2 regions of the Pantoea sp. X-Soil-YNGN-844 genome follow, and region 2 is predicted to be linked to the other one. Evidence: predicted binding sites of a transcription regulator. Region 2 holds the regulator's gene; the other holds the start of a gene.
The links. Region 2 encodes PhoB, which activates phosphate uptake and scavenging genes when phosphate is short. Its sites were predicted from a motif close to CTGTCATAAAACTGNCNNAT; they were not measured.

Region 1 (3,169 bases), 2.8 Mb from region 2:
GCTGGTGCGAAAGACCGGACGGGATGAAGACATGGCGTACCTGACGTCAGAAAAGAGGGGCCAGCCTGGGCTGGCCAGGGGAGAGATTACTTCATTTGCTGCTGGAAGCGGCGCAGCAGTTCGTTGCCGCGTTTCACTGCGTTATCCAGCGCGCTTTGCGGTGACTGTTTACCGGTCCAGACGCTTTCCAGCTCCTCGTCGATCACGGTGCGGATCTGCGGCATGTTGCCCAGACGCATCCCTTTGGTGAACGGCAGTGGCGGCTTGTTCATCATCTGGCGGGTCGCGATATCTGCACCCGGATTTTTGTCGTAGAAGCCCTGCTGTTTCGTCAGCTCATAGGCGGCGGTGGTAATCGGCAGGTAGCCGGTTTTCTGGTGCCATTCCGCCGCGATTTCCGGTTTCGCCAGGAACTGCATAAACTCAGCCACGCCTTTATACGTTGCCGCATCTTTGCCTTTCATCACCCACAGGCTCGCACCACCAATCAGGGCGTTCTGCGGCGCATTCGGTACGGTGTCGTCATACGGCATCATGCCGACGCCGAAGTTGAATTTAGCGTAATGACGGATATCGGCCAGCGAACCGGATGAAGCGGTGGTGATACCGCAGTCGCCGTTGTAGAACTTGGCGGTGGACTCATCTTTACGGCCAAAGTAGGTAAAATCCCCTTTCTTATTCATCGCTTCCAACAGGTCGATATGACGAACCTGCACCGGCTTGTTGAACTCCAGCACCGCGTCGAGGCCGTCAAATCCGTTGTTCTCTGTCGCCACCGGCAATGCATGCCAGGCGCTGAAGTTTTCGATCTGGATCCAGCCCTGCCAGCCGCTGGCGTAACCACAGCTCAGGCCTGCTTTGCGCAGTGCCGCGGCATCGGTCGCCAGCTCCTGCCAGGTTTTCGGTGGCTGGTCCGGGTTCAGACCCGCTTTTTTGAAGGCGTCCTTGTTGTAGTAGAGCACCGGCGTCGAGCTGTTGAACGGCTGAGAGATCAGCTGACCTTTGCTGTCGCTGTAGTAGCCCGCCACCGTGGGTACGAACTGTTTTTCATCAAAGGGGATGCCGGCATCTTTGAAGACCTGATGTACCGGCACAATCGCCTTAGAGGCCATCATGGTCGCCGTGCCGACTTCATAGACCTGTAGCACCGCAGGCGCTTTACCGCTGCGCACGGCCGCAATCCCTGCCGCCAGGCTCTGCTCGTAGTTACCTTTGTAGGTCGGAACAATTTTGTAATCGGGATGCGTCTCGTTAAAACGCTGTGCCAGCGAATCCACTTCTTTGCCTAACTCGCCTTCCATGGAGTGCCAGAAGGGGATCTCAGTGGCGGCCATGGCATGGCTGCTGAGCGTCAGACCGAGCAGCACGCTCATCAGGCTACGACGAAAGGTAACGACGGACATAGAATTTTCCTGTGCAGGTAAATACGCGTGAAATCACGGATTTCTGGTTCGCGAAGTAACATGACACGGGGAAATGACGGATTAATAACAACCCGATGACAGCCGGATGACAGGCGAAAGGGAGGAAAGGCGGAGCAGCTAACTACTTTGTTGACAAAATCTGGCCAGGTTGCTGTAAGACTGAGCATGCACAAGGAACACGGTCAGATCGGAAAGACGCAAAATCCGTCATCCATGACACGCTCGGCCCGCGCCGTCCATGGCGCGGGACGCTTTCCTCTTCTGACCGTGTTCCCTGCGCGTTGAGTTTATTTGTTGCGGCCAGATTCACACTGATTTGGGTTTGTCAGCAGTCTGAGCGGCTATACATCATTACTACGTCGGATTTATTACCATAATCTGCAACGGCCTCGGGCAATAGCCGCGCTTGTCCGTGCTTTTGCGCAAATTTAAAGGCCATCGACACTACCACACCAACACTCAAGGCCGTCGGCGTCGCAGGCAGTTCGGCACCGGCCAGCGCACAGCATCCGGAGCGTACTGAAGTACGTGAGGAATGCGAGCACTGCCCGGTGTCGAAATGGCAAGTAAGCCAGGCCTCTAAAGGTTAAGCGCCGAGGTATGCGCTGCGGACGGCTTCGTTGGAGAGGAGAGCTGCACCGGTATCTTCCAGCACCACATGCCCGTTCTCCAGCACATAGCCCCGATCCGCCAGCTTCAGCGCCTGATTCGCATTCTGCTCCACCAGGAAAATCGTCATCCCTTCGCTGCGCAGTTGCTCAATGGTGTCGAAGATCTGCTGAATAATGATCGGTGCCAGTCCCAGCGACGGCTCATCCAGCAGCAGCAGGCGCGGCTGGCTCATCAGCGCGCGGCCAATCGCCAGCATCTGCTGTTCGCCGCCTGACATCGTTCCGGCACGCTGGATTTTACGCTCCTCCAGCCGTGGAAAGAGTTCATACACGCGCTTAATCCGCGTCAGATACTCCGGACGGCTGGCAAAAAAGCCGCCCATCGCCAGGTTCTCTTCCACCGTCATGCGCGAAAACACCCGCCTTCCCTCTGGCACGATGGCGATTGCTTCACGCATAATGCGCGCCGTTTGCCAGTCGGTAATCGCTTTGCCATCAAAGGTGATAGTGCCCTGGGTCGCGCGCGGCTCGCCGCACAGCGTGCCCAGCAGCGTGGTTTTTCCGGCTCCGTTAGCGCCAATCAGGGTGACAATTTCGCCCTGATTGATATAGAGGCTGACATTGTGCAGCGCCTGAATTTTGCCGTAGTGAGCGCTGACGTTCTCAATGGTTAACATCGCATTTGCCATCTCAGGCCTCTCCTAAATAGGCACGAATGACATCCGGATTATTACGAATCTCCTCCGGCGTTCCGTTAGCCAGCGGCGTTCCTTGATTAACCACGTAAATACGGTCAGAAATGCCCATCACCAGCTTCATATCATGTTCAATCAGCAGCACCGACACCTTGTGTTCGCCACGCAGCTCCGCAATCAGCGCGTCCAGCTCGTGGGTCTCTTTAGGGTTAAGACCCGCCGCCGGTTCATCCAGCATCAGGATCTCCGGGCGCGTCACCATGCAACGCGCAATCTCCAGACGACGCTGCTGCCCATAGGCCAGATTGCCCGCCTGACGGTTTGCCAGATCCAGCAGACCCACCCGCTCCAGCCAGGTCGCCGCACGATCCAGCGCCTCGCTCTCACTGCGGCGAAACGCCGGGGTTTTCAGCAGGCCGGAAAATACGCCGCTTTTCAG
Region 2 (3,169 bases):
GACAGCATCATTGAGCGGGTGAAGCGTTCGAAATCGAGTCCGGAGAGGGTTTCGATCATCTTCAGCTTGTCACCGACTTTATCGGCAACAATGGTGTTGTCGTCACAGCGCGCCAGCTCAACGCGCGGTGCCTGTAACTTGCCGTCAGCGGTGCCACGCGCGCGGTTCTGGCTCCAGAAGGCGCGCCAGGCTTCACCTTTGATCTCAAACTCGACCTCAGCCAGACATTCTGCGCAGTCGCGGGTCATCAGCGCATTCTGGCTCTGGGAAATCGCGCCCAGGCGCGGCGTCTGGTGATAGAGCGCCAGGCAGATGGCGTCCAGCAGGGTGGTTTTACCCGCCCCGGTGGCACCGGTAATAGCGAACAGGCCGTTGCTGGCAAAAGGCTCGGCGCGGAAGTCGATGAACCATTCACCGCGCAGGGCATTGAGGTTTTTAAACCGTAGCGTAAGGATCTTCATTGGGTCTCTTCCATGGCGGCCAGCGTCTGGCGGAACAACGTGATCATCTCGTCGATTTGCGCCGGTTGCAGCTCTTCATCCAGCGCCAGGCGGCGGGCAAAGACCTCTTCCACCTTCAGCTCACTCAGCGTTTCGTTGTCGAGCCGCGCCAGGCTCTGCTGCCGCTGTTCACGGCTGCGGCGCAGCAGCAAGACTTCGACCGGCAGTGTGGCGGTCAGGGTTTCGACCTGACGTTGCAGATCGCTGAGGTACTCCTGAGTGGTCACTTCGATGTCGAGCCAGGTCGGTTTTTCCTGCTCTGCCGAACTGAAGGCATTTAACTGTTCCGCAATCTGTGCCAGCGAACCTTTCAGCACCTGCATCGGCTGCGCCTGCGGCACCACCAGCGGCGTAACTGACTGCAGGCCGCTGGCCGCCAGCTCCAGCAGGAAGACGCTTTTTTCAGTCCCCAGCTCATCAAAGCTCAGTGGAATCGGTGAGCCGCTGTAGCGGATATGCTCGCTGCCCGCGACCCGCTGGGCGCGGTGAATATGGCCGAGCGCAATATAGTCAGCAGCGGGAAACGCGCTGGCGGGAAACGCGTCCAACGTGCCGATGTAGATGTCGCGCACCGAATCGCTCTGGCTGACGCCGACGGTGGTGAGGTGACCGGTAGCAATGACTGGCAGCGCATAGCCCAGCGCCTGGGCGGCGGCGAAACGCTGCTGATAGTGGTGGGCAATCGCCTCCAGCAGCGAGGTCTGCTTGTCGCGTCCCGACTGACCCGCCCGGCTGCGCAGGATATCGCGCGGGCGCAGATAGGGAATGGCGCACAGCAGGGCAGCCGGCTCGCCCTGGCGGGTGTTGAGCAGCAGCACATCATCCTGCGCCTGCGGGGTGGCGATCACCCGCGTGTTGAGACAGGCCAGCAATTCGCGTGACTCGTTCAGCGTTGCCACGGAATCGTGGTTACCCGCCAGCACAATCAGCTGACAGCCGGTAGGCTGCAGCGCCACCACGAAGCGGTTAAACATCTCGCGGGCGTAGCTGGGCGGCGTGCCGGTATCAAACAGGTCGCCTGCAATAATCAGCGCATCCACCTGATGCTGTTCAATCTGGATCAACAGCCAGTCAAGAAACGCCTGATGTTCCGCCGCCCGACTTTTGTTGTAGAAGAACTGCCCCAGATGCCAGTCCGCAGTATGAATAATGCGCATGATGAGTCCCTGCCGTTGTGATTCGCTGGGCGATTATACTGGCTCTGCGGCCAAAGCAAAAAATGTCGCTGCGCTGTCATAAATGATTACCAGTGAGGTTACAGGCAGGTTATGTTTTTCATAAAAGTGTCACAAATCTGACGCATAATGGCGCCGCGAATCTCAGTGACAGCCGTCATAATCAGCAGGAGTAATAATGGCTAAGCGCATTTTGGTTGTGGAGGATGAAGCCCCCATCCGTGAAATGTTGTGTTTTGTTCTGGAGCAGAACGACTATCAGCCAATCGAGGCGGAAGATTATGACAGCGCCGTTGGCAAGCTGATTGAACCCTGGCCCGATCTGATTTTGCTGGACTGGATGTTACCCGGTGGCAGCGGGATTCAGTTTATCAAGCATCTGAAGCGCGAGGCGATGACCCGCGATATCCCGGTGATGATGCTGACCGCGCGCGGCGAAGAGGAAGATCGGGTGCGCGGCCTGGAAGTGGGTGCCGATGATTACATTACCAAGCCGTTTTCACCCAAAGAGCTGATGGCGCGGATCAAAGCGGTGATGCGCCGCATTTCGCCGATGGCGGTGGAAGAGGTGATTGAGATGCAGGGGCTGAGTCTGGATCCCTCCTCACATCGCGTGATGTCCGAAACCACGCCGCTTGAGATGGGCCCCACCGAATATAAGCTGCTGCACTTCTTTATGACTCACCCGGAACGTGTCTACAGCCGCGAACAGTTGCTGAACCACGTCTGGGGCACCAATGTGTATGTGGAAGATCGCACTGTCGATGTTCACATTCGCCGTTTACGTAAAGCGCTGGAAGTCTCCGGCCACGATCGCATGGTACAAACCGTCCGTGGAACAGGGTATCGTTTCTCTGCCCGCTACTAAACGGAGCCTTTACCGTGCTGGAACGCCTCTCCTGGAAGAGATTACTGACAGAACTGCTGCTGGCCTGTCTGCCTGCGGCGCTGCTGGGCCTGCTGTCTGGCGGCCTGCCCTGGTGGCTGCTGCTGAGCGTATTGGTGGTGCTGTTGTGGCATTTTTACAATCTGATGCGGCTGTCGCACTGGCTGTGGCTCGACCGCACCATGACGCCACCGACCGGGCGTGCCAGCTGGGAACCGCTGTTTTATGGGCTTTACCAGATGCAGCTGCGCAACCGGCGGCGGCGGCGTGAACTGGGCAATCTGATTAAGCGTTTCCGCAGCGGGGCCGAATCGCTGCCGGATGCGGTGATCCTGACCACGGAAGAGGGCACTATTTTCTGGTGTAACGGCCTGGCGCAGCAGCACCTTGGCCTGCGCTGGCCGGAAGATAATGGCCAGAATATCCTCAATCTGCTGCGTTACCCGGAGTTCTCCCGCTATCTTCGCCAGCGCGATTTTGACAAGCCGCTGACGCTGGTGCTGAACAACAAACTTCACATGGAATTCCGCGTCATGCCCTACAGCGAAGGGCAGTGGCTGCTGGTGGCCCGTGATGTGACGCAGATGCATCAGCTGGAAGGGGCGCGC

Region 1: the regulator PhoB is predicted to act here: its motif matches at 1,475-1,494, upstream of ugpB (sn-glycerol-3-phosphate ABC transporter substrate-binding protein UgpB).

What each region holds. Positions count from the first base shown of each region.
Region 1 covers NZ_AP036007.1:3,742,673-3,745,841, forward strand. Annotated here, with positions in the region: gene ugpA (sn-glycerol-3-phosphate ABC transporter permease UgpA) at 1-33, opposite strand, end outside; gene ugpB (sn-glycerol-3-phosphate ABC transporter substrate-binding protein UgpB) at 87-1,403, opposite strand; gene livF (high-affinity branched-chain amino acid ABC transporter ATP-binding protein LivF) at 2,011-2,724, opposite strand; gene livG (high-affinity branched-chain amino acid ABC transporter ATP-binding protein LivG) at 2,726-3,169, opposite strand, start outside.
Region 2 covers NZ_AP036007.1:959,272-962,440, forward strand. Annotated here, with positions in the region: gene AC6I8C_RS04250 (AAA family ATPase) at 1-461, opposite strand, end outside; gene sbcD (exonuclease subunit SbcD) at 458-1,657, opposite strand; gene phoB (phosphate response regulator transcription factor PhoB) at 1,854-2,543, shown strand; gene phoR (phosphate regulon sensor histidine kinase PhoR) at 2,558-3,169, shown strand, end outside.